Regions from separate parts of the Pseudomonas sp. BP01 genome, predicted to be linked through region 3. Evidence: riboswitches for the same ligand, from Rfam matches in the RefSeq annotation. Region 3 holds a riboswitch; each other region holds the start of a gene.
The links. Region 3 has a riboswitch for cobalamin ahead of cobW (cobalamin biosynthesis protein CobW). Riboswitches for the same ligand answer to the same signal wherever they lie in the genome.
Positions count from the first base shown of each region.

Region 1: it holds a riboswitch for cobalamin, as region 3 does, so the genes downstream of both, JOY50_RS23565 (CbtB domain-containing protein) here and cobW (cobalamin biosynthesis protein CobW) in region 3, are expected to answer to the same signal.
Region 2: it holds a riboswitch for cobalamin, as region 3 does, so the genes downstream of both, JOY50_RS10455 (ABC transporter substrate-binding protein) here and cobW (cobalamin biosynthesis protein CobW) in region 3, are expected to answer to the same signal.
Region 4: it holds a riboswitch for cobalamin, as region 3 does, so the genes downstream of both, JOY50_RS10445 (TonB-dependent siderophore receptor) here and cobW (cobalamin biosynthesis protein CobW) in region 3, are expected to answer to the same signal.

Region 1 is NZ_JAFBKA010000033.1:53,799-57,982, reverse strand. Features, by position in the region: gene JOY50_RS23585 (DUF1272 domain-containing protein) at 203-445, opposite strand; gene cobM (precorrin-4 C(11)-methyltransferase) at 512-1,264, opposite strand; gene JOY50_RS23575 (cobalamin biosynthesis protein) at 1,298-1,687, opposite strand; gene JOY50_RS23570 (CbtA family protein) at 1,687-2,373, opposite strand; gene JOY50_RS23565 (CbtB domain-containing protein) at 2,383-2,571, opposite strand; cobalamin riboswitch at 2,665-2,889, opposite strand; gene JOY50_RS23560 (TonB-dependent siderophore receptor) at 2,989-4,184, opposite strand, start outside.
Region 2 is NZ_JAFBKA010000009.1:101,583-105,766, forward strand. Features, by position in the region: gene JOY50_RS10450 (DUF1624 domain-containing protein) at 1-1,140, shown strand, start outside; cobalamin riboswitch at 1,169-1,367, shown strand; gene JOY50_RS10455 (ABC transporter substrate-binding protein) at 1,477-2,487, shown strand; gene JOY50_RS10460 (iron ABC transporter permease) at 2,487-3,503, shown strand; gene JOY50_RS10465 (ABC transporter ATP-binding protein) at 3,500-4,184, shown strand, end outside.
Region 3 is NZ_JAFBKA010000004.1:191,439-195,622, forward strand. Features, by position in the region: gene JOY50_RS06010 (ATP-binding cassette domain-containing protein) at 1-363, opposite strand, end outside; gene JOY50_RS06015 (hypothetical protein) at 718-1,077, opposite strand; gene JOY50_RS06020 (glyoxalase superfamily protein) at 1,074-1,451, opposite strand; cobalamin riboswitch at 1,552-1,769, shown strand; gene cobW (cobalamin biosynthesis protein CobW) at 1,869-2,936, shown strand; gene cobN (cobaltochelatase subunit CobN) at 2,940-4,184, shown strand, end outside.
Region 4 is NZ_JAFBKA010000009.1:97,169-101,352, reverse strand. Features, by position in the region: gene JOY50_RS10445 (TonB-dependent siderophore receptor) at 4-2,133, opposite strand; cobalamin riboswitch at 2,242-2,450, opposite strand; gene JOY50_RS10440 (outer membrane beta-barrel protein) at 2,611-3,357, shown strand; gene JOY50_RS10435 (GNAT family N-acetyltransferase) at 3,490-4,059, opposite strand; gene JOY50_RS10430 (carboxymuconolactone decarboxylase family protein) at 4,138-4,184, opposite strand, start outside.

The sequences.
Region 1 (4,184 bases), on a different contig from region 3:
TGTGGTCCGCTTCCTGGAACACTCAGGAATACGTCGGCAAGTGGGTTAATCGGAAGCGCTGCAAGATACGACCAATCCCGAGGTTTGGTAATGCCGAGTATAGAAGTGTTGATAATCCGCGCGCTTGTTGTTGAAAAGTCCTACAAGCATTGGGAAAGACATCACCCTATCAAAGCGGCAATGCCTGGTTTGAGGTGTGCAGTCAGGCGCAAGCAGCGTGTGCTTTGTTCACACGTTGGGTGGCAGCGGGGTTATTGACCAGCGCCTGGCCGACCCGCGTGGGGCGGGCCACCAGCTGGCCGGCACAGTTCGGGCAGCGGCCGTTGAAGCGGGTATCGGCGCAGGCGCGGCAGAAGGTGCATTCGAAGGAGCAGATGAGCGCATCGGGGCTGTCGCCCGGCAGGTCGGTATCGCAGCACTCACAGTTGGGGCGTAATTCCAGCATGGGCGTGACTCCTGTTCACAGGCGGGAGCCCGGAGTCTGCTACGGCTGCGGCAATGCTGGCAATGCTCAGTCGCCAGGGCGATATAAGTGAGCATGCCCGGCACGGTACAAGGCCGACTCGGCGAATGGCGTATCCCCTAGCACGTGGCCTACCAGGATCAGCGCCGTGCGGCGAAAATCCTTGGCTGCGACGCGTTCGACGATATCGCCAAGGGTGCCGCGCACCCAATCCTGGTCTGGCCAGGTGGCACGATGTACCACCGCCACAGGGCAGTGCGCACCGTAGTGCGGCATCAGTTCTTCGACAATCCGCGGGAGGTGCTTGACCCCCAGGTGAATCGCCAAGGTGCTGCCGTGGCGCGCCAGGTCGCCCAGTTGCTCGCCAGGCGGCATGGGTGAACTGTCGCCATAGCGGGTGAGGATCACCGTCTGCGCTACCTGGGGCAGGGTCAGCTCGCAGCCGAGCAGCGCAGCGCTGGCCGCCGTGGCGGTGACCCCAGGGATGATCTGGTAATCGATGCCCAGCGCCTGCAGGTGGCGGATCTGCTCACCGATGGCGCCGTACAGGCTGGGGTCGCCGCTATGTACCCGGGCCACGTCCTGGCCTTGTTCGTGCGCGCTGCGCATGGCGGCGATGATCTGCTCCAAGTGCAGCTCGGCACTGTTGATCACGGTCTCGGCCTGGTGGCCTTCGAGCACGGCAGCGGGTACCAGCGAGCCGGCATAGATGACCACCGGGCACTGGCGAATCAGCCGTTGGCCCTTGACCGTTATCAGTTCCGGGTCGCCGGGGCCGGCACCGATGAAGTACACCGTCATGGAAAATCCTTGCAGGAAAGAGAAGCGAAATGGTCAGCAGGCCAGGGCGAGGGTCGCCGGGCCCAGTACCTGGCGGGTCAGCAGCAACCGGGCTGTGCTCCCAGGCTGCTGGCTGGCCAGGGCCAGCGCCGCGCTCTCGGCCACGCCCCAGCAGCCGCTGTGGGCATGGGCTGTGGCAGAGCGGTGGCTGAGCAGCGGCTCAAAGGCCTGTAGTTGCGCGCTATGGTACAGCACCAACGGCAAGCCAAGGCGTTCGGCCAGTTGCTGCAAGCCGGCTTCGTCGGCCTTGAGGCTGATACTGGCAATGCCGTGCAGGTCGGCAAGCGCAAGGCCCTGGCTAGCCAGGGCCTGGAGCAGCAGGGTATGCAGGGTATCCGCCGGGCAGCCCCGGCGGCAGCCGAAGCCGGCGTAGAACGCCGGCATCAGGCCTTGCTGGAGCGGCGGAACAACCACGCACTGAGCAGGCCCAAGGCTACCCAGAAGGCAGCGTTGGTCAGCCAGGAGGCCATCTTGAACTGGGTTTCCAGTGCTTCGGGGGCCAGGCTCTCATGCACTTCGGGCTGTGGGGCGCCAATCACATGGGGGATTACCAGCAACACGGCGCCCAGCGCCTTCAACAACCAGTGCCGGGCGAACACCAGCAAGGCCAGGCCAAGGGCGGTGGCGCTGGCCGTGCCAACCCACCATGCCTGGCGTTGTCCCAGGTCGGCGGCGGCAGTGCCGGGCAGCTCCGGCGGCAACCCCAACGTCGGGGCCAGGCAGAACACGGCAAAACCGGCCAGGCCCCACAGCGCACCGGTGCCGGCACGCTGCGGTTCGCGCAGGCTGTACAGGGCGGCGAGAATCAGGGCGAAGCCGACTGCGACCACCAGATTGCCCCCGGTGGTGGACAGCACCCGCTGCCAACCGTCTTCCGGCGACCAGGCTTCGGCGCTGTGCTCATGGGCGGCCACTTCGCCACCATGTTCGTGCTGTGCGGCCGGGGCCGATGATTCGTAGGTTTCCGCCTCAAGAATCAGCGGGGCAACCCAGAAGCTTTGCAGCAGGGTCAGCAGCAGGGCCGCAAGCAGCCCGCTGAAGCCCGCGGTACGGGCAATGCGCGTGATCATCAGGCGTACTCAGTGGCAGGGGAAGGCGGCGCTGTGGCGGGTGTCGTGGGCGGCGTTGTGCACGGCCTCGATGTGCGAGAAACCGGCGAAGTACACCAGGCACAGGCCCAGCAGGCTGGCGCCGAGGGCGATGACGACGCGCTGGTTGAGGGTGACGGGGGTGTCAAGGCTGTGTTGCTTGGTGCTGGTGACGGGCATGACGCGTTCCTCTGCTTTTGGTAGGCAACGGGCAAGCGCGGCATCCCCGATGCGTGGCCGCCCAGGGGAATGCAACAGCGCCCGCCCACCGCGGGGTGTTCATGAACGTCAGGCCGGTCTCCGGGCTTGCGAGGAGGAGCAGGGCTCCTGGAAAGCGTCACCTTCCCATGCCGGACTACATGGCACAGTGGTACAGACACTTCACTCGCTTACCGTTGCGGGGGCAGCACCGGCCTTGTCCGGCCCTGCTGGAGGGCCTGGGACGCACCGGTTTCCCGTTTCACCCCCTGTGGGGGCACCTGAACGTGAGGCATAAGGAGAGCATGGGGGCGGGGTTTGCGTCAATTGCCAAGTACCGGGTTGGATTCTTCGCGGGTGAACCCGCTCCCACAGGCCAGGAGCAAATGTGCAGATGCTTCAGAAGTCATACGCCAGCTTGGTGTACCAATAGCCGCCACCTGGATGAAACGGCGGGTTGCCGTACGCCGCCTGGTTGCCGTTGGCGTTGTAAACGCCGTTCTTGTCGGGCCGCACATTGAAGATGTTGGTGCCACCCACACTGACGGTCAGGCTGTCGAACAGCAGGTACGACAGGTCCAGGTCGGTGATCCACTTGGCGCCAAAGGTGCGGTCCTGGGCCTGGTTCTGCTGCCAGGTTTCGACCTTGCCGTAGCGGGTGGTCTGCAAGGTGCCGGTGAAGTTACCCAGCAACCACTGGCTGCCCAATACCCATTTGGTCTTCGGCGAAGCTGCCACCAGGTCACCTTCGCGGCCATGGCCGACCACGTCGATACCGGCAGCGGCCAGCGCTGCGGGCGTACCCCGGGTGCCGCGCACGGTGGTCTTGTTCCAGTTGAAGCCCAAGGTCCAGCGCACATCGCCCCAGGCACCGAACTCGCTGGTGTGGTCACCCACCAGGTCGAGGCCGCGGGTGCGGGTGTCGAAGGCATTGGTGTAGTAGTTGATCCAGGTGGTGCGCGCCAGGCCCAGCGATTCGAGGATGTCGCCAATGGCACCGGCACCGTTCTGCCGGTCGTAGAGGTTTTCGGTGAGCAGGATGCGGTCGTCAATGTCGATCAGGTAGGTGTCCAGGGTAACGCTGGTGCGGCGCGCCGGTTGCCAGGTCAGGCCAAGGCCAGCGTTGCGGGACTTCTCCGGGTCGAGCTTCTCGCCGCCGAATGCCAGCGCGGCGGCACTGCCGGGCGCCACGGTGCGGCGCAAGGCCGGCACCACATTGCCGTCGGCGTCCAGCGCGGTGCGGTTGTCGCTGACGGTGTAGCCGCTCTGGGTCAGCGACGGTGCGCGGAACCCGCTGCCCAGGGTGCCGCGTACCGCCACGGTTTCGCTCAGTTCATAGCGTGAATTGAGCTTGAAGCTGGCGGTGTTGCCCGAGTCGTCGTCGTAGTGCTCGACGCGCGCGGCGGCGCCCAGGTACCAGCGCGGGGTCAGGTCCAGGCCGAGGTCGATGTAGGCGGCATAGTTGTTGCGTTTCACATCGGCCTCGTCTTCCGGGCGGATGGTCAGCGCAGCCTGGGCGCCCACGGCGGTCTGGCCGTTGGCCAGCGCATAAAGCGGGTTGGGGCGCCCGTCCGCCAGGGTGGCCGGGTAGGTGT
Region 2 (4,184 bases), on a different contig from region 3:
TTGATCACCCAGCGCCTGCAGAGCATCGATGCCCTGCGCGGCCTGGTGATTCTGTTCATGCTTCTGGACCACGTCCGCGAAACGTTCTACCTGCACCGCCAGGTCAGCGACCCGATGACCATCGACGCCACAGAGCCTTCGCTGTTCTTCAGCCGCACCCTGGCCCACCTGTGTGCGCCAGTGTTCGTCCTGCTGACCGGCCTGTCGGCCTGGCTGTATGGCGAAAAACACCAGGGCCGTGGCGATGTTTCGGCGTTCCTGTTCAAGCGGGGGCTGTTCCTGGTGGTGCTGGAATTCACCCTGGTCAACTTCGCCTGGACCTTCCAGCTGCCCCCTAGCGTCATCTACCTGCAAGTCATCTGGGCCATCGGCGTCAGCATGATCGCCCTGTCACTGCTGGTATGGCTACCACGTGCGGCCCTGCTCGCCCTGGGCGCAGCCATTGTCGCCGGCCACAACCTGCTCGACGGCCTGCACTTTGGCGTGGAGTCTGCCCTGCACGTGCCATGGGCCATCCTGCACGACCGTGGCTGGCTTGAGTTCTCCGAAAACCTGCGCCTGCGCACGTCTTACCCGGTGCTGCCTTGGATCGGCGTCATCGCCCTGGGTTATGGGCTGGGGCCCTGGTTCGCCCGTGGCAGCCTGGCCGGCCAACGCCAGCAGCGCCTGCTGCTGACTGGGCTGATCGCATTGCTCGGCTTTGTCGTGTTGCGCCTGTTCAACGGCTATGGCGAGGCGCCGTGGAGCGGTTACCCGAGCCTCACCGAAACCGTGATGAGCTTCTTCAACATCACCAAATACCCACCGTCACTGCTGTTCCTGGCCCTGACCCTGGGCTGCGGCCTGCTGTTGCTGCGCGCCTTCGAGCGCGCCGGCCAGGCTCGGTGGATCAGCGCGCTGGCAGTGTTTGGCGCAGCACCGATGTTCTTCTACCTGTTGCACCTGTACGTGCTGAAGCTGCTGTACCTGGCCTGCGTGGCGCTGTTCGGCCTCAACCATGGCGACTATTTCGGTTTCGACGGCATCGCAGCGGTGTGGCTGGGTGCAGCGGCGCTTGCGGTTTCGCTGTACCTGCCGGTGCGCGGTTTCGCCCGCTTGAAAGCGCGCCGCCGCGACATCACCTGGCTGAAGTACTTCTGAAAAGCGTTTTCACCCGGCGGCGCGATGGTCTACCATGCGGGCCGCCGGTTTCCACCACGGAATTAATAGGGAATCCCAGGCCCGCCAATACGGGCCAAACGGAACTGCCCCCGCAACTGTAGGTGCCGAGCCTGCTCCATCGATGCCACTGGGCCACACACCCGGGAAGGCCGGAGCCGGGCCATGACGCACCAGTCAGGAGACCTGCCGGCCTACATTTACCAACCGGCGGGGTGTCCGGGATTGGCCATCAGTGTTGCCCCTGCCATCGGCGGGGCTCGGCGATGCCTGTCCGTGCGTTCCTGACCCGAACTGTCCGATAGGAGATCGCCCAGCATGCTGCCCCGTTTCGCCACCCTGCTCGCCGGCCTTGGCCTTACTGGCCTGGCCCAGGCCGCTGCCACCCACTACCCGCTCACGGTCGAGAACTGCGGCAAACCGCAAACTTTCGCCCAGGCGCCGCAGCGCGCCGTCACCATCGGCCAGGCCGGCACCGAGATGCTCTACGCACTCGGGCTTGGCGACAAGCTGGCGGGCACTTCGCTGTGGTTCAACAACGTGCTGCCCGAGTACCAGGCGCAGAACGACAAGGTGCCGCGCCTGGCCGACAATGACCCCAGCTTCGAGGCCGTGGTCGGCAAGCGCCCGCAGCTGGTGACGGTGCAGTTCGAATGGATGGTCGGCGCCCAGGGTGTGGTCGGCACCCGCGAGCAGTTCGATGAACTGAAGATCCCCACCTACCTGCTGCCGTCGGACTGCGAAGGCAAGGACAACCTGGTCGGCGCCGACGGCACCCGCCTGCAGGCGTTTCAGGTCAGCAGCATCTACAAGAGTGTCAGCCAGCTGGCCGAGATCTTTGATGTGCAGGACCGCGGCATTGCGTTGAACGCCGAGCTGAAAGGCCGCCTGGACAGCGCCAAGGCACAACTGACCGGCAAGGACCTGTCCACCACTTCGGCACTGTTCTGGTTCTCCAGCGCCGACCTCGACATCGACCCTTACGTGGCGGGCCGTCAAGGGGTCGCTGACTTCATGCTGCGCACGCTGGGCGTGCGCAATGTGGTCGAGTCCACCGAGGAGTGGCCTACCGTAGGCTGGGAAACCCTGGCCAAGGCCAACCCCACCTGGCTGATCATCGCCCGCATGGACCGCCGCCGTTTCCCCGCCGACGACTACCAGAAAAAACTGGAATTCCTGCGCAACGACCCGGTAACCCGCAACATGGACGCGGTGAAGCACAACCGCATCATCGTCCTCGACGCCGACGCCATGCAGGCCGGCATCCGCCTGTTCCGTGGCCTGCAAACCCTGTCGGCAGCCTTCGCCAGCGGTAAAGCGGCCCAGTGATGATTCGCCTGTTACCCTGCATCGCAATCGCCTTGGCGGCACTGTTGGCCGCCTTGCTGGCCGGCACTGCCATCGGTGAGACCAACCTGTCACCCAGCGTGGTCGGCCAGGTGCTGGCCAACCACCTGTGGCAGGCCGGCTACCCGGTTGACCCGATCGACGCCGGCATCGTCTGGAACTACCGCCTGACACGCACCCTGGTCGCGGCAGCCTGCGGTGCCGGCCTGGCCACCTGCGGCGTGGTGCTCCAGGCGCTGCTGCGCAACCCGCTGGCCGAGCCGTACCTGCTGGGCTTGTCGGCCGGCGCCTCGACCGGTGCAGTGCTGGTCGGCCTGCTGGGCCTCGGTAGCCTGGCGCTGAGCATGTCCGGGGGCGCTTTCATCGGTGCGTTGGCAGCGTTCGCCCTGGTGCTGCTCCTGGCCCGTGCGGCCGGCCCAGGCAGCAATAACGCGCAGGTGATCCTCGCCGGTATCGCCGGCTCGCAACTGTTCACCGCCCTCACCGCCTTTCTCATCACCAAGTCGGCCACCGCCGAACAGGCACGCGGCATCCTGTTCTGGCTACTGGGCAATCTCAGCGGCGTGCGTTGGCCTTCCGTGTGGCTGGCTGTGCCGGTGGCGCTGTTCGGCCTGGTGGTGTGCCTGTTGCACCGCCGCGCGCTGGACGCCTTCACCTTCGGCGCCGATTCGGCGGCATCGCTGGGCATCCCGGTGCGGCGCACCCAGTTACTGCTGATCAGCTGCACGGCACTGGTCACGGCTGTGATGGTGTCCATCGTCGGCGCCATCGGCTTTGTCGGGCTGGTAATCCCGCATGCCCTGCGCCTGCTGCTCGGCCCTGGGCACAGCCGTCTGTTGCCCGCCAGCGCACTGGGCGGTGCACTGTTCCTGATTGCCGCCGACGTACTTTCGCGCACCTTGATTACAGGCCAGGTGATTCCCGTGGGCGTGGTTACCGCACTGATCGGTGCACCGGTGTTCGCGCTGATTCTGGTCATCCGCCGAGGGCACTCATGACGGTCATGACCGCTGTACAGCTTGGGCCACTGAGCTGCCAGGGCCTGGGGCTGCAACTGGCCGGCAATACCGTGCTGCGCGATATCGACCTGCACGTTGTGGCAGGTGAAACCCTGGGCATTGTCGGCCCCAACGGCTCCGGCAAATCCTCACTGCTCAAGCTGCTGGCCGGGCTGCGCAAGCCGGCCAGCGGCAGCGTGCAACTGCTAGGCGAACCGCTGGCACAGCTGCCCCGCCGCCGTGTTGCGCAGGCCCTGGCACTGGTCGAGCAGCAGGCCGACACCCTCGATGCAATCAGGGTGTTCGATGCCGTTGCCCTGGGCCGTACGCCCTGGTTGTCGGCACTGGCACCGTTCTCTGGGGAGGACCGTGCCATCGTCGAGCAGGCCCTGGCTGACCTCGACGCCCTGCACCTGCGCGCACGCCTGTGGGGTTCGCTATCGGGTGGCGAGCGCCAGCGGGTGCACATCGCCCGCGCCTTGGCGCAACGGCCACAGGTACTGTTGCTGGACGAGCCCACCAACCACCTGGACATCCAGCACCAGCTTAGCCTGCTGCAGCAGGTTCAAGCCCTGCCCGTGACCACGCTGGTGGCGCTGCACGATCTCAACCAGGCACTCACCTGCGACCGCGTCGCGGTGCTGGACAACGGCCGCCTGGTCGCCCTTGGCAAACCGTTCG
Region 3 (4,184 bases):
TTGCTCGCGGATATCCCAGCGCTCGGCAACGGTGTCGAAATCCTGGGGGTTGATGCTGCCTTGCTCGATGCGCTCCAGCGCCGCAACCACCGACCCCACCTGGGCCAGGTCGGCAAGCGTGGTGCTGCGCTCGATTACCTGCTGGTTCAGCAGATGGACAGGCCCCCGGCGCCTGCACTGGCCGCTGCTCGGTGCACGCTGGCCGGCAAGAACCTGCCCTAGCAGGCTCTTGCCCACGCCATTGCGCCCGACCAGGCCGGTACGCCGTTGGTCGAAGGTTTCGTTAAGGTCGGTAAACAGTAGCCGGCCATCAGGCAAGGCCAAGGAGACGCTGTCCAGCGTCAGGATCGACGTGTTCGTCATGCACAACTCCACAAATGCCGCGACATCTCCGGAGCAAACCGGAGGCTGAAGACTGGCCGTCGAATGGACGGCGGCATCAATGGCGCATTGGACGAACACCTCGTGATGGGGGAGTGCGTAGCCTAACGGCCCGTCGGGGGCGGGTAAAGTACCGCCCGCCGTGTATGGGTTTCCTGCACTGGCCTCATCGCCGGCAAGCCAGCTCCCACAGGTACTGCGCATGGCGGCAGGCCGGCGTGGTCAGGGTGGAGCTACAGGTACTGCGCATGGCGTCAGGCCGGCGCGGTCAGGGTGGGAGCTGGCTTGCCGGCGATGCGCCGCGCGAGCGGCGCCCGAGCTTGTCTGGCCCTGGGCTCAGCGCCCCGTCAAGCGCTTGGCCCAGTCGCCTCCGTGGCTCTGTTCGCAGGCCTCTTCGCTGTCAAACCGTACATGCCAGGCCGGGTGATCCAGTTGTATGCCGGCGTGGTCCAACGCCTGACGGGTCAGCGCAAGCATGCGTGCCTTTGCTTCACCCGCCACAGCAGCGACTTTGTCGGCCTCTTGTTCAAACACCCAAGTAATACGCAGGCTGGCCGGAAAATGCTCGGGATCGAGACGATGGGTAAGCCAGGTGAAGCCGACGATTTCTGCCTTGGCGGTTTCACAGGCGTCCGTCAGGCACGCTACCAACTCCCGCTCCAGGCGGGCCATTTCGCGTTTGCCCAGCGCCTTCACAGGTTGGCCTCGTCATCGATCTGCTGGCAGAAGCGCAGGCGGTTGCCGAACGGGTCGCATACCTGCATCTGCAGGCCCCAGTCCAGGCGCTCGGCTTCGGGCCAGGCGTAACCGTACTGTTTGCCTTGCAGTTCATGCTCCAGCGCCCGCAAGTCGTCGAGGCGGGCGAACACTGTAGAGCCGGGGCAGGCATCGCCATGGTGCTCGGTAAGGTGCAGGATCAGGCCATCGCGGTGAATCTGCATGTACAACGGCAGGTCCGGGCTGAAGCGGTGCTCCCAGTCCAGGCTGAAACCGAGGAAATCCATGTAGAACTCCCTGGCCTTGTCGACCGAGAAGATGCGCAGTACCGGGATGGCGGGGGCGAGGGGCATGGGGCGTCCTTGACAGTGGGCAAAGTCGCCACTGTACCGCAGTGGTGTCAAGAGTTGTCGGCAAGCCCCCCGCAATGGTTGACCACCCGCCAGCCACTGCGTAGCCTTGCCACTTCGAGGTTCTTCGGCCAGGCCGAAGCTAAGACGGGAACGCGGTACAAGCCGCGGCTGCCCCCGCAACTGTAAGCACCGACAACGGATCGACAGAGCCACTGCGCCAACGCGCGGGAAGGCGTCATCCCGCCAGCCCGCCGTTCAACTGAACAGCGCACTGGAACGGTGCAAGCCAGGAGACCTGCCTCGCAACGTTTTCGACTTTCAACCGGGCGGGGTGATCCGGTGGCGAACAAGCCCGGCCAACCTGGCCCGCGGCTCTCGTCCTGCATGCCCGCGCCACTCTGCCAAGGGCAATGCGACATGAAAACACTGGCCAAGCTCCCCGTTACCATCGTCACCGGCTTCCTCGGCTCGGGCAAGACCACCTTGCTGCGCCACATGCTCGACAACGCCCAGGGCCGCCGCATTGCGGTCATCGTCAACGAATTCGGCGAACTGGGCATCGACGGTGAAATCCTCAAGCAGTGCAGCATCGGTTGCACCGAAGAAGAAGCCAGCGGCCGCGTTTATGAGCTGGCCAACGGCTGCCTGTGCTGCACCGTGCAGGAAGAGTTCTTCCCGGTCATGCGCGAGCTGGTGGCACGCCGTGGCGACCTGGACCACATCCTGATCGAAACCAGCGGCCTGGCCCTGCCCAAACCGCTGGTGCAAGCCTTCCAGTGGCCAGAAATCCGCAACGCCTGCACCGTCGACGCGGTCATCACCGTGGTCGATAGCCCGGCCGTGGCTGCCGGCACCTTCGCTGCCTACCCCGACCAGGTGGATGCCCAGCGCAAGCTCGACCCTAACCTGGACCACGAATCACCGCTGCACGAACTGTTCGCCGATCAGCTGGCCAGCGCCGACCTGGTGGTACTGAACAAGGCCGACCTGATCGACGCCGAAGGCCTGGCCAAGGTCCGCGCCGAAGTGGCCGAAGAACTGCCGCCGGCAGTCAAGGTGGTCGAGGCCAGCAGCGGCAAGCTGCCACTGGAGGTACTGTTGGGCGTGGGCGCCGAGTCCGAGGCGCACATCGATGGCCGCCGCACCCACCACGATTCGCACCACGACGGCGATGATCATGACGACCATGATCACGACGCTTTCGATTCCATTTCCATCGACCTGCCAGAGGCTGACGAAAGCCTGCTGCTCGATGCATTGACCCAGCTGGTGGTGGAGTTCGGCATCCTGCGCGCCAAAGGCTTCGCTGCCATCCCGGGCAAGCCGATGCGCCTGCTGGTACAAGGCGTGGGTACGCGTTTCGACAAGCACTTCGACCGCGCCTGGCGTGCCGACGAGCCGCGCATCACCCGCCTGGTGCTGATCGGCCAGGACCTCGACGCTGCCCAGCTGGAAGCGCGCCTGCGCCAGGCCTTGGGCGCCTGACCCGTGCACCTGCTGCGGACCCAGCCCGGCGGCTTCGTGCCGGATGACAGTATTGCCGACCTCGGCCAGACACCCGCCGAACTGGTGATTCTCTGCAGCGGCGATTCGCACCTGGCCTTGCTCGCCGATACCGCCGAGCAACTGCCTGAGGATTTCCCCAGCCTGCGCCTGGCCAACCCGATGCAGGTGCAGAACCACGCTTCGGTCGACCTTTATGTCGACCAGGTGCTGCGCCATGCCAAGGTCATCCTGGTGTCGCTGCACGGCGGCGTCGGTTACTGGCGCTATGGCGTCGAGCAACTGGTCGAGCTGGCTGCGCGTGGCGTGCAGCTGATTCTAGTGCCGGGCGATGATCGCCCGGACCCGGAACTGACCAGCCTGGGCAGCGTCAGTGGCGAGCAGGCCGAGCGCCTCTGGCACTATTTGCGCCAGGGCGGCAAGGCCAATGCCATCAACCTGTACAAGTGCCTGGCCAACCAGTGGCTGGGCCGCGATTATGCCTGGGACGAGCCGCAACCCTTGCCGCGCACCGCTGTGTATCACCCGGCCAAGGGTAGTGTGGCACTGGAAGACTGGTACCCGCACTGGCACCCGGACTACCCGGTAGCGCCGCTGCTGTTCTACCGCTCCCACTTGCAGGCGGCCAACACCGCATTCATCGACGTGTTCTGCCAGCGCCTGCAGGCCGCTGGCTTGAACCCGTTGCCGATCGCCGTGGCCAGTCTCAAGGAAAGCGCCTGCCTGGAGCAGGTCGAAGCCTGGCTGGACGAGGTCGGTGCCGAAGTGCTGGTCAATACCACCGGGTTTGCCCTGTCCAGCCCCGAACGGCCCAACCTGCGCCCGTTCCGTCGCGACATTCCGGTGCTGCAGGCCATCTGCGCGCAGGACAACCAGCCCGGCTGGGAGGCCAGCGAACAGGGACTGGGCGCGCGCGACCTGGCCATGCACATCGCCTTGCCCGAACTCGACGGGCGCATCATTACCCGCCCGGTCAGTTTCAAGGACATGGCCTGGCGCAGCGAGCGCAGCCAGTCCGATGTGGTGTGCTACCGCGCCCACCCCGAGCGCATGGACTTTGTCGCCGAGCTGGCCCGCCGCTGGGTCGAGCTGGCGCGCCTGCCCAATGCCCAGAAACGCGTCGCCCTGGTGCTGGCCAACTACCCGACCCGCGATGGCCGCATTGGCAACGGCGTCGGCCTGGACACGCCCGCTGCCGCACTTAACATTCTCCAGGCGCTGCAGGCCGAA
Region 4 (4,184 bases), on a different contig from region 3:
AGATCAGAAGCTGTAATCCACCGTCGCAAAGTACGACCGCGGCATCCCCATCAACCACTGCTGCCCACTGAACGCCGACTGCACATATTCACGATCAAACAGGTTGTTCAACTGCAAGCCCAACTTCACATCCGGCAGCACCTGCCAGGCGATGTTGGCATCGACCACGGTGTACCCGGGGGCGCTCTGGGTATTGGCGGTATCGGCATAACGCTCATCTACGTAGCGCGCACCAATGCCGGCCTCTACCTGCTGGCCGAAGCCTTTGCTCAGCCACAGATTGGCGGTACGCCGTGGCACGTTGGCCGGCCGGTTGCCGGCACGGTCCTGCGCTACGCCGCCGACCATCTCGTCGAAATCGTCATACCTGGCGCGCACCAGCGACGCGTTGGCCGACACCTGCCACTGCTGCGCCAATGCCAGTTCCAGTGTTGCCTCAAGGCCGTCGGACGTCTGCTGCCCAGCCTGTTGCTTCTCGTGGGTGATCGGGTCGTCCACCAGCAGCTTCTTCTTGACGATGTGGTAGGCGGCCAGCGTCCATTCGCCACGGCCTTCCCAGAAACGCTGCTTGAGGCCTACCTCGGTCTGCTTCGCCTCGGTCAGGTCATAGTGCATCTGGGTGGGGCTGAGGCTGATGAGGTTGTTGACCCCCTCCTGGCTGGTGGAGTACTGCCCGTATAGCGACAGGTCGTCGGTGACCGCGAACACCAGCCCGGCGCGCCAGTTGCCACCTTGCAGGCTGCGGTCGCTGCGGCTGTCGTTGGTCAGGTTGGTGCGGTCGATGTGGTTCTGGTCGCGGCGCACGCCGGTGACCAGCGACAGCCGGTCGCTCAGTTGCAAGCGGTTTTCGGCGAACAGGGCGAAGGTGTGGGTGCTAGACAAGGTTTGCGGCCGCAGTGGCGAGGCGCTGTGGAACCCGCCCGGTTCTGGTTGCCACGGGTCGATGAAATCACCGCCCACATCGTTGTAGGGCGCATTGCTGTCGACGTTGAAGCGGACCTTGTTGTATTCCGCGCCGACCACGGTCTTGCTGGCCAGGCCGAACACGCTGTGGTCAAAGGTGATGGACTGGCGGTCGCCGAACTGTTCCTGGTTGTGCTTGATTTCCAGGTAGCTGCCGCGCTGCAATTGCTGGCGCTCGGCGTCCCAGCTGTAGTCTTCGGCGTTGCGCCAGTGGCGGCGGCTCTTGATGTAGTACAGCTGGTTGCTGGCGCTGACGTGGTCGTTCAGCGTCCAGTCGGTGGTGAGCCGGGTCCACTCATCGACGTAGTGCTGCACGTCGTTCTGCACGTTGTAGTTTTTCTTGCGCAGGCTGCTGCGGTAGTGGCCGTCGATCAGCGGGGTGCCGTAGTAGCTGGCAGGCTCTGCATCGCCACGGTCGTGGGCAAGGGTCAAGCTGAGGTCGTCACTGGCATCGAAGCGCAGCGCGGCACTCAGGGCCAGGCTGCGCGAAGTAGTGCGGTCGACCCAGCCGTTGCCGGCCTGCTGGTTGAGGGTGAGGCGATAGCTCAGGCGCTCGCTGAGACTGCCGCCGCTGTCCAGGCCCAGCTGCTGGCGGTCCCACGACCCGTAGCCCAGACGCAGGTGGTTGCGCACCTCGCCGGCAAACGGTTTTTTCGGGATCACGTTGATCACCGCGCCGGTGGCGCCTTCGCCATGCAGTACCGAAGCCGGGCCGCGAATCACATCGATACGCTCGACCATCCACGGGTCCACCGGAAACGTCTGGGTGCCGGCACCGGTGTACAGGCGTGCGCCGTCGAACAGGGTCATCACCGAACTGTGGCCGGCAAAGCCGCGGGCGGACAGGCCTGTGCCGCCATCGCCGGGGGAGCCGACGAAGGTGATGCCCGGTGACCGCGTTACGGCATCCTGCACGGTGAGGTTGTTGCGCTGCTGAATCTGCTCGGCGCTGATGCTGCTGGTGCTGGCCGGTGTTTCCAGGGCACTGAGGCCGAGGCGCGAGCCTGCCTGGGCCGGCGTGGCCAGGTCGACGGTGCGGCTGTCGAGGGTGTCGGTGATGGCCGTGGAAGGCAAGGCCAGGGGTTGCTGCTGGTCACGGTCGTCGGCCAGAGCGGGTAGGGCGACGGCCAGGCAGGCCGCCAGGGGGTGAAGCTTGAACATACGGGACATGTCGTTCCACTGCTGCAGGAATGAATGGATCCCGGTGGAAAACACGCAAAGGCGAACCATGCAGGCAGGCGCGCGCACGGACTCCGGCCTGCGCCCGCCCACCGCGGGTTGCCAAGTGAAGCTCCAGGCCGGTCTCCGGGCTTGCGAGGGGCATGACACCTTCACCTTCCCATGCATGTGCACAGTGGTATCTCGAAGGGGTCGCTCGCTTACCGTTGCGGGGGCAGCGCCGGACTTGTCGTGGGTTACACGACGCACCGGCTTCCCGTTTCACCCTGCGCGCGGCGGCGAAGGGCACCTGAAACTGGCGCGCATCTGACCACTGAAATGCTGGGGCGTCAAATGTTGGTGCGCCACGAATACTGCGATAAAACACAAGGTTGCGCGCTTTTATTGACTTTTTTTCGAACTTTCCGGCTGGCGTTTGTCTCGAACCGCACGTTCGTCTTTCGTTATCAAGTCATGGAGACTTTACGCATGCCTGCTCGTCATCTGTTGCGCCACACCTGCCTGCTCGCCCTGATCGCCGCACCGCTGGCCGCCACCGCCGCACCCAGCACCGACCCGCTGTTCACCATCGGTCTGCAGGGCGCCTACGACAAGTTCAAGTTCGAAGGTGGCAGTGAAAGCGACAAGGAACACATGGGCCAGGGTGGTGTGTTCGCTACCTTCGGCAACAAGCTGACAGCCGAATCCGGTTTCATCTACCAGCTCGGCGCCGAAGCCAAATTCGGCAAGAAGAACGACAACAAGCTCAAGGAGGCCCAGGCCGACCTTGACCTTGGCTGGCGTGCGGCGCTGGACGCTCGCAACTTTGTCGACGTGACCGTGGGCGGCGGTTACAGCTGGTCGCGCTTCGAGCCGGAAATCAACGACCTCGATACCAAGCTCACCGTGAAATCGCCCTTTGCCAAGGCGGCGCTGGGCTACAACCACCAGTTCGACGCCTCGACCCTGCGGGTGGAAGTGGGCGCGCGCCATACCCTGGACGGCCGCGCGCGGCTGAAAGTGGACGACTTTGGCAGCGACACGGTCGACCTGAAAGACCGTACCAACCCGTACGCCGAAGTGACGTTGCTGATGAACCAGCAGGGTGATATGCCGGTGCAGGCCGGGGTTTACTACACCCGCACCGAATACAAGCTGGACGAAGATTCGCCAGTGGCAGACAACACCAAGCTCAAGCGTGACGAGTTTGGGGTGAAGGTGGGCTTGGCCTTCTGAAACTGAGCGTTTAGCAGGCCCGGCCTCTTCGCGGGTGAACCCGCTCCCACAGGGACCGCACAGCCTTTAGGTACTGCGCAGTACTGGTGGGAGCGGGCAAGCCCGCGAAGGGGCCGAACCTGCGAGAGAAGGTCAGCGCCCGCGACGGCGCGACACCCGCGCCTCGATGTTCTTGCGCCCGATCAGCAGCGGTGGTTTCTCTACCACCGGCTCATCCGCCAGCCATTTGTACATCACCAGGCAGTCCACCAGCCCCAGGCGGGCATGGCGATAAGCCTTGGGCAAGCGCCCGACCGTTTCGAAGCCCAGCTTGTGCCACAGTGCCACCGCGACTTCATTGCTGGCCACTACCGAGTTGAACTGCAGGGCCAGAAAGCCCTCCTGGCGTGCCAGCTTCTGCGAGTGCTCGCACATCAGGCGCGCCACGCCCCGGCCACGTGCCTGTTCGCACACCATGTAGCCGCAATTGCCCACGTGCCCGCCAGGCCCGGCGGCATTGGCCTTCAGGTAATAAGAACCCAGCAGCTCGCCATCCTCTTCGGCCAGCAGCGTGTGCAATGGCAGCTCCAGCCACAGCTGGCGTGCCTGATCGAAGCTCAGGGCTGGGTCGAATGCGTAGGTTTCACAGGCCTGGACGATGGCTTGGAAGGTGGGCCAGAAGCGCTCGAAGTCTTCGGCTGTCATGGGGCGAATGTGGATCATGCGGGTTCCTGCAAGGGCTGGGCCGCCAAGTCTGTGGGGCGCGGCGCCTTCGCGCAAGGGCGACGACGCCGTTTGTGCCTAGCCGTTGGCCTTGCCTACTGCATCCATGGCCCGCGCCGAGTACA